DNA from 4 places in the Burkholderia sp. Ac-20344 genome. Region 3 is predicted to be linked to each of the others. Evidence: predicted binding sites of a transcription regulator. Region 3 holds the regulator's gene; each other region holds the start of a gene.
The links. The regulator FliA, encoded in region 3, starts transcription of late flagellar genes. The targets are predictions, from matches to a motif close to CTAAAGTTTNNNNNNNNNNNGCCGNTA.
Positions count from the first base shown of each region.

Region 1: a site for FliA is predicted at 1,141-1,167, ahead of flgK (flagellar hook-associated protein FlgK). Genes of this name have one in related genera too.
Region 2: a site for FliA is predicted at 1,027-1,053, ahead of G3N64_RS32385 (flagellin). Genes of this name have one in related genera too.
Region 4: a site for FliA is predicted at 695-721, ahead of G3N64_RS04680 (DUF4088 family protein). Genes of this name have one in related genera too.

Region 1 covers NZ_JAAGPP010000118.1:19,733-21,901, reverse strand. Annotated here, with positions in the region: gene flgJ (flagellar assembly peptidoglycan hydrolase FlgJ) at 1-53, shown strand, start outside; gene G3N64_RS29150 (flagellar brake protein) at 273-1,028, shown strand; gene flgK (flagellar hook-associated protein FlgK) at 1,224-2,169, shown strand, end outside.
Region 2 covers NZ_JAAGPP010000150.1:4,505-6,673, forward strand. Annotated here, with positions in the region: gene G3N64_RS32375 (TonB-dependent receptor) at 1-298, shown strand, start outside; gene rpsU (30S ribosomal protein S21) at 450-662, opposite strand; gene G3N64_RS32385 (flagellin) at 1,145-2,169, shown strand, end outside.
Region 3 covers NZ_JAAGPP010000289.1:1,452-3,620, reverse strand. Annotated here, with positions in the region: gene ahcY (adenosylhomocysteinase) at 1-500, opposite strand, end outside; S-adenosyl-L-homocysteine riboswitch at 533-648, opposite strand; gene G3N64_RS38290 (RNA polymerase sigma factor FliA) at 736-1,470, opposite strand; gene G3N64_RS38285 (MinD/ParA family protein) at 1,493-2,169, opposite strand, start outside.
Region 4 covers NZ_JAAGPP010000009.1:28,743-30,911, forward strand. Annotated here, with positions in the region: gene G3N64_RS04670 (AzlC family ABC transporter permease) at 1-338, shown strand, start outside; gene G3N64_RS04675 (AzlD domain-containing protein) at 335-673, shown strand; gene G3N64_RS04680 (DUF4088 family protein) at 835-1,617, shown strand; gene G3N64_RS04685 (hypothetical protein) at 1,741-2,142, opposite strand.

The sequences.
Region 1 (2,169 bases), on a different contig from region 3:
CCGACCCGAACTACGCGAAGAAGCTGATTTCGATCATGCAGCAGATCGGCTGACGGCCCCGTCGGCTCCCGCTGTCGCCCCCTCTGAACCGCGCCCGGCAGCCCGCCGTGCGCGGTTTCAACGTTTGCGCGAAAAAAATCCCCCATTTCGATCTAAACTTTCGGTCAGCACTGCCGCTAAGTGTGAGAGACCTGCGACCGGGCCCCCGTTCTGGCCCGGTTTTATTGCGCACCGGTTGCCCGGGCGCCCATGACAAGAAAGACCGGCTAGCCATGAATATCGAAACGTCGACGGACCCCAGCCTGGATGCAGGCCACTCCGGGCCCGACTATGCCCGCCGCAATCCGCTGGAAATCGGCGTGCAGCTACGCAACCTCGTCAACCGCGGCGATTTCCTGACCGTCCAGTATCCGGGCGGCCAGCTCGTCACGCGCCTGCTCGAGGTGGATGTCGGCGCACGGACGTTCACGTTCGACTGGGGTGCGCTGTCCGAGCAGAACGCCGGCATCCTCGGCGCGTCGCACTGCACGTTCGCGGCCGCGCCGGAAGGCGTGCGCGTCGAATTCTCCACGGGCACGCCGCGCGAGACGCGCTACGAGGGGCTGCCCGCGTTCGTCGCCGATTTCCCCGAGGTGCTGATGTGCATCCAGCGCCGCGAATATTTCCGCGTCGACGCGCCGATCGTCGACCCGTTCCTGTGCCGCGGCAAGCTGCCGGACGGCGAGGGCTTCCTGTTCGAGGTGCATAACCTGTCGCTCGGCGGGGTGGGGCTGCGCACGGCCGACGAACGCGTCGAGGCGCTCGAGGTCGGCACGCTGCTGCCCGACGTCGAGCTCGAGCTGACCGGCCACGGCAAGCTGTCGCTCGACCTGCAGCTCGTGTCGCAGCGTTCGACGCAGATGCCGAACGGGTCGCGGCGCTACCAGCTCGGCTTCCGCTACATGTCGCTGCCGGGCAGCGCGGAGAACACGCTGCAGCGGTTGATCACGCAGCTCGAGATGAAGCGCCGCTCGCTCGCGCGGGCCTGACGCGCAAGCAGTGGCCGGCCCCGCCCGGGGCCGCCCGCACACCGCCGCCGGCCCGGTCGGCCGCACGCTTCGACCCGCGACGCGCGAGTGCGCGTCGCGCATGCATTTTTTCCTCAATTTTTCCGATCCGCGGCCGTTATACCGGGAGTCACGCAACCCGGCGGCCGCAGCGCGGCCGGCTCATCAGGATCGCGCATGTCCAACACACTCATGAACCTCGGCGTCAGCGGCCTGAATGCCGCACTCTGGGGCCTCACGACGACCGGCCAGAACATCAGCAACGCGGCGACGCCGGGCTATTCGGTCGAACGCCCCGTCTATGCCGAGGCGAGCGGCCAGTACACGAGCAGCGGCTACATGCCGCAGGGCGTGAATACCGTCACCGTGCAGCGGCAGTACAGCCAGTACCTGAGCGACCAGCTGAACGGCGCGCAGACGCAGAGCGGCGCGCTGTCGACGTGGTATTCGCTCGTCACGCAGCTGAACAACTACATCGGCAGCCCGACGTCCGGCATCTCGACCGCGATCACGAACTACTTCACCGGGATGCAGAACGTCGCGAACAGCGCGTCCGACTCGTCGGTGCGGCAGACCGCGATGAGCAATGCGCAGACGCTCGCGAACCAGATCACGGCGGCCGGCCAGCAGTACGACGTGCTGCGCCAGAGCGTGAACACGCAGCTGACGAACACCGTGACGCAGATCAACGCGTACACCGCGCAGATCGCGCAGCTGAACCAGCAGATCGCGTCCGCGAGCAGCCAGGGCCAGCCGCCGAACCAGCTGATGGACCAGCGCGACCTCGCGGTGTCGAACCTGTCGAACCTCGCCGGCGTGCAGGTCGTGCGCAACAGCGACGGCTACAGCGTGTTTCTCGCGGGCGGCACGCCGCTCGTCGTCGCGAACAAGAGCTACCAGCTCGCGACCGTCGCGTCGCCGTCCGATCCGAGCGAGCTGACCGTCGTGTCGCAGGGCATCGCCGGCGCGAACCCGCAGGGGCCGAACCAGTTCCTGTCCGACGCATCGCTGTCGGGCGGCACGCTCGGCGGCCTGCTCGCGTTCCGCAGCCAGACGCTCGATCCTGCCCAAGCGCAGCTCGGCGCGATCGCGACCAGCTTCGCCGCGCAGGTCAACGCGCAGA
Region 2 (2,169 bases), on a different contig from region 3:
CGTGCTCGCCGGCGACATCGGCTATGCGGTGCCCGGCGTGCCGGGGCTGACGCTCGGCATCGATGCGAAATTCACCGGTGCGACGCCGCTGCGTGCGGCGGGCGGCCTCGACGCGCCGGGCTTTCTCGTCGTCAATGCGGGCGCGCGCTACCTGACGCGGGTCGGCCGCCACGACGTGACGCTGCGCGCGTCGATCGACCACGTGCTGAACCGCCGCTACTGGGAATACCAGTACGCGGACTACGTGAAGCCGGGCGACCCGCGCACGGTGAGCCTGAGCGCGAAGATCGACTTCTGAACGGCGAGCCGGCGGTCGCAAGCCGCCGGCCATCGGCCGGAACGGCCGCACCGCAGCGGCCTCGGGATTTTCCCGGACCCCAAAAGCAAAACGGCGGAGCGGCTTCTTTCGAAGCACGCTCCGCCGTTTCGCGGCAAACCGTCAGACGCTCTTAGTGGAGCTTCTTCGGCAGCATCTGGCTGCGCAGGCGCTTGTGCAGGCGCTTGACGGCTGCTGCCTTCTTGCGCTTGCGGACTGCGGTCGGCTTTTCGTAGGACTGGCGCTCACGCAGTTCAGCGATCAGGCCATTTTTTTCGATAGCACGGCGAAAGCGGCGAATCGCCACTTCGAACGGCTCGTTTTCTTTCAGAAGAATCGTCGTCATGTCGTTCCTAAATTGCTTAAACGGTCAAAAACGTAGCGGCCAAGCGCCACGCACCGGCCATCCGAGCGTCCCCACAAACAGGCGAAACGAGCGGAAATACGGCCTCGGAGGCCGGAAAAGAGAGGCGGAAAGCACCGCGAGTACGCTTCACAGCCGCGTGCAGCGCCGCGTTTGACTGCCAGCAGACATGCCGATAACGGCAGAGGCTTGACAGAAATCTCAATTCAGCCCGCCATCATAGCAGGGAATCACAGACAAAACCACCCTTTTGTCGATCGCGTGTGCACAGGCGAACGACTGCGTGTCCGGGCCCGCCCGAAATGACAAAGAAGGATAAAAAATCGGGCCGAATCTCAACGCGCCCCTCAAGTTTTGTTTTGGTGCGCCGAAATCCTGCTCTGAGGCGGCCAGCAATGAACGAGTGCTTCCGCCGACGCCAAAAACGGCTTTCCAGGGCTTTCGGCTTAAACAGGAGATTTTCCATGCTCGGAATTAACAGCAACATCAACTCGCTGGTTGCACAGCAGAACCTCAACGGCTCGCAGAACGCCCTGTCGCAGGCAATCACCCGCCTGTCGTCGGGCAAGCGCATCAACAGCGCGGCAGACGACGCAGCAGGCCTCGCGATCTCGACCCGGATGCAGACCCAGATCAACGGTCTGAACCAGGGCGTGTCGAACGCGAACGACGGCGTGTCGATGATTCAAACGGCATCGAGCGCACTGTCGTCGCTGACGAACAGCCTGCAGCGTATCCGCCAGCTGGCCGTTCAGGCATCGACGGGCACGATGTCCACGACCGACCAGGCAGCACTGCAGCAAGAAGTTGCGCAACAGATCCAGGAAGTGAACCGTATCGCGTCGCAAACGACGTACAACGGCACGAACATTCTCGACGGCTCGGCAGGCATCGTGTCGTTCCAGGTCGGTGCGAACGTCGGCCAGACCATTTCGCTGGACCTGAGCCAAAGCATGTCGGCTGCGAAGATCGGCGGCGGCCTGGTGCAGAAGGGCCAGACGGTCGGCACGGTCACGGGCCTGTCGCTCACGGCAGCTGGCGCGTACACCGGCTCGGGCGCAGCGATCACCGCGATCAACGTGACTTCCGACGGCCAGGGCGGCTACACGTTCTCGGACCAGAACGGTCAGGCCATCACGTCGGCCGCAGCAACGGCAGTGTTCGGCTCGAACGCGACGGCAGGCACGGGCACGGCAGTCGGCGCACTGTCGCTGCAATCGGGCGCAACGGGCGCCGGCACCACCGCGGCACAGCTGACGGCAATCAACAACGCGATCGCGCAGATCAACGCCGTCAACACGCCGAAGACCGTATCGAACCTCGACATCAGCACCGTCAGCGGTGCGAACGTCGCGATGGTGTCGATCGACAACGCGCTGCAAACGGTGAACAACGTGCAGGCAGCACTCGGTGCGGCACAAAACCGTTTCACGGCAATCGCAACGGCGCAGCAGGCAGAATCGACCGACCTGTCGTCGGCACAGTCGCA
Region 3 (2,169 bases):
TCTTCCTCGTTGGTCGGCTTCGCGATCACCGAACGGTCCTTCTCGGCCTTCGAACCGAGGATCAGCAGCAGCGTTGCGTCGCCGCCGTCGTCCAGGATCATGTTCGCGAATTCGCCGTTCGGCCATTCGAAGATGCGGTGCGAGAATTCCCAGTATTCGTCGAGCGATTCGCCCTTGAATGCGAACACCGGCGTGCCGGCTTCGACGATCGCGGCAGCCGCGTGGTCCTGCGTCGAGAAGATGTTGCACGAGGCCCAGCGGACGTCCGCGCCGAGCGCCTTCAGCGTCTCGATCAGCACGCCCGTCTGGATCGTCATGTGCAGCGAACCGGCGATGCGCGCGCCCTTCAGCGGCTGCTGCGCCTTGTATTCGTCGCGGATCTGCACGAGGCCCGGCATTTCGGTCTCGGCAATGTTCAGTTCCTTGCGGCCCCAGCCGGCCAGCGCCATGTCGGCGACGACGTAATCGTGGGTAGCTTTGGAATCGATAATGGCGTTCATCACGCCCTCCTTTCTAAAAAGTTTCTAGATTGGTGACGTGAGCGCCGTTCAGGAAGCGGGGCCGGCGCGGTTTTGCCGCACGGCTGCTTGGTGAAGCCTTCCGAGCCTGGCGGACGCAGAGTGGTCCGTCGCAACGCTCCTCGGAAAACGGAGGGGATTGTAGCAAATTGGCGCGCAGAATGCGCACCCGCGGCACCCGCGCGCGGCGTCGACGCGCGCGGCCGTCACGAAAGGGTCAGGACTCCGCGCCGACCCACGCCTGTTCGCGCAGCCGCGCGCGCAGCCGTGCGACGGCCTGGCTGTGCAGCTGGCACACGCGCGACTCGCTCACTTCGAGCACCGCGCCGATCTCGCGCAGATTCAGACCCCGTTCGTAGTACAGCGACATCAGCAGCTTCTCGCGCTCCGGCAGCCGCTCGATCGCCTCGACGAGCGCTTCGCGCAGGTGCTCGTCGAGCAGCGCCGACAGCGGATCGGCGTGATCGACGCGGTAGCGGTCGAGGAACGGCTCGTCGTCGGCCGCGCGGTCGAAATCCTCGTAGTAGATCAGCTGGCTGCCGTGCAGGTCCTGCAGCATCCCCTGGTATTCGTCGAGCGGCATGTTCAGGTGCTGCGCGATCTCGGTCTCGCTCGCCGAGCGGCCGAGATTCTGTTCGACCTGGTGCACCGCGTGCTCGACCTCGCGCGACGTCTTGCGCAGGCTGCGCGGCAGCCAGTCGTTGCTGCGCAGCTCGTCGAGCATCGCGCCGCGGATGCGCTGCGTCGCGTAGGTCTCGAACTGCGCGCCCTGGTCTTCCTTGTAGCGGCCGGCCGCGTCCATCAGGCCGATCATGCCGGCCTGGATCAGGTCGTCGAGGTCGACGCTCGCCGGCATCTTCGCGACGAGCTGCAGCCCGAGGCGTCGCACGAGCGGCGCATATTGCGCGAGCACGTCGGCCTGGGACATCTTTCCTTGAGCGTTGTACATCATGGCTCTCTCCTTCCGGTGGCGATCACGCGGCGTGTGCCGCGCCCGCCTCATACGACGGCTTGCCGCCCGCGTGCACGGCGCGGCCCGCACCCGAACGCGGGCGCATCGGCCAGTACAGCAGGTCGGCGGCAATCTGCCGGTAGTCGCGCGCGGCGGCCGACGACGGGAACGCGTCGACCGCGGCACGCATCAGCTCGCGCGCATGCTCGACGAGCGGATCGGCGCTCACGCACCCCGCGTCGGCAATCGACACCGTCAGGTAGCGGCTCGCGACGCCCGCGAGGTTGTCGAACGCGACCCTCGCGTCCGCGTGGCTGCCGACGTGATTGGTCAGCACGCGGAACTGCGCGAACGCGTGCGCGAAATGCAGCCGCTTCATGCACGCGTACGCCTCGGTGATCGCCTGTGCGGCGACCCGCGTGACGACCAGCACGTCGTGCGCTTCGCGTGCGAGCGCCGAGAACGAACCGTCGGCGCCGAGCTGCGCGTCGACGAGGACGATGTCGGCCGGGCCGTCGATGAAATCGCTCAACTGCGCGTCGGTGTAGCCGATGCGCGCAAGCCGCGCGGCGCCGCACAGGCCGAAGCCGGCCGCGACCCGCGTGCGCTCGCCGTCGCGCAGCCAGGCGCCCGCCAGCGTCGCGCTGGCCGAATGTACGTCGGCGCGCTCGTCGACGACGAGCACATCCTTGCCGAGCG
Region 4 (2,169 bases), on a different contig from region 3:
CCCACTACTTCTTCGGCTCGGGGCTCGCGATGTACCTGAACTGGCAGGTCTGGACGCTCGCAGGCATCGGCTTCGACGCGGCGTTCCCGGGCCTGCAGTCGCTCGGCCTCGATTTCGCGATGGCGGCCACCTTCATTGCGATCGTCGTCCCGCAACTCGGCACGCTGCGCTATTTCGCGGCGGCCGTGACGGCCGGCACGCTGGCGTACTTCTGGCAGGGCTGGCCATACAAGCTCGGACTGCTCGGCGCGGTCGCCGCCGGCGTCGCGATCGGCATTGCGCTCACGCTGCTGCACGAACGCATGCGCGCCGGCTCGCGCACGGAGGCCGCCTCGTGAGCTACGCGCTGCTGATTCTCGGGATGGCCGCCATCACGTACGCGATCCGCTCGACGCTGTTCCTGTTCGGCGAACGGCTGACCTTCCCGCCGCTCGTGCGGACCGCACTCGGCTTCGTGCCCGTCACCGTGCTGACCGCGATCATCGTGCCGATGACCGTTTCGCCGCACGGCGGCACGGCCGAGCTGACCTGGCGCAATCCGCAGCTCGTCGGCGCGCTGGCGGCCGTGCTCGTGTCGGCCGCAACGCGCCGCCCGCTCGTGACGATCGCGGCGGGGCTCGCGGTGTTCTTTTTCTGGCAAGGAGTCGCGCTGCCCCACTGGCTGCCCGACTGAGCCCCCGCTCGGTCACGCACGCTCAAGTTTCCGCCCGGCACGCCGATATAGGGAGTGAAGACCCGCCACCGGCCTCGGCGCGCACCGGTCAGTCGACGCTGCGCCCGCCCCGGTGCGCCGTGCCGGCCGTCGGCTTGCGCGGGCCGCCATCGAGACGATTCATGGGCCAGATCACCCTTTCCCTCAAGGACGACACGCTCGAGTCCCTGCGCAAGGACTACGACGCATTCGTTCGCGTGTCGCTGAAACTCGACCCGCAGTTCGCGACGCCGTCGTTCGAGGATTTCCTGCGCGCCAAACTGCTCGACAACATGGTGCCGCTGACCGAGCACGCGGTGCAGCGGATGCTGCAGGGCGGCCAGTACGCGTGGGCAAAACGCGCGCTCGACAAGGAATTTCCGGACGTCGTCGCCATCCTGATGCGACAGGCCGGCGAATTCGGCTTCGGCTTCGCGTCGCGCTCCGAATGGACCCCCGACGAACTCGCGAAGGCTTGCCGCGACTGGGCGAAAGCGATCGTCGCCGAAGCGCAGGGCGACCCGTCGCTGATCGACCCGCTCGCATCGCAGATCAAGGCGGCCGCGCAAGACATCCAGACGCTCGAGGAACTGATGCAGACGCCTGCGTGGCGGCTCGCGGAATCGCTGCGACAACGGGTCTACGAAGCCAAGCTCGCGTGCGAGATGAGCGTCGGCAGCACCGCGCGCGACAAGCTCGGCGAACTGCGCGGGCTGCTGCGTCTCGGGCTCGCGCACGGCTCGTTCCAGAAGCAGGAAGCGCAGCAGATCATGGAATACCTGCGGTTGCTGAAGCCGGAGATCTTCGTCGAGGAACCGTACGACGTCTTCGCCCGGCTCGCCGCATGGTTGCGCAGCGTATTCACCCCGGCTGCCGCGCGGCCGGCGCAGAGCCAGGGACAAGGGCAAGGACAGCGCCGGCCGTAACGGCGCGCCCATCTGCATCAACGCATGAAAGCGGCCCGGTTCGCGTTGCGCGAACCGGGCCGTCGGATGGCCGCCGTCGCGACGCGCCGTCCGGGACGAGCGTCGCGCGGCGCCGGGCACCGCTTACTGCGTGGCGCCCTGGGCCGATGCACCGCCCTCCGCGCCGACGGATGCGCCGCCTTCGGTCGCTTCGCCGGCCTTCGCCTTGGCCGAACCGACATGGCTCTTGGCCGACTTCGCGGCATGCTTCGTGTGCTTCTTGGCCGAGTGGACGGCCGACGACGCCGTATCCTTCGCGCCGTCGGCTGCCGCGCCGACCGCATCGGTTGCACCGCCGACCGCATTGCCCGACGCGTTCGCGCCCGCACTGCCCTGCATGCCGGCACCGGCACCCGCCGCCGGCGTCTGCGTCTGCACGCCGGCCCCGGCTGCGCCCTGCACCGCCGTACCCGTCTGGGCAAATGCGGCCGAAGTAGCGAACGCCGTCAGCGCGGCACCGATCAGCATCGTACGAATCTTGGACATGGCAATTCTCCTCAGGAAGTTGTGAGC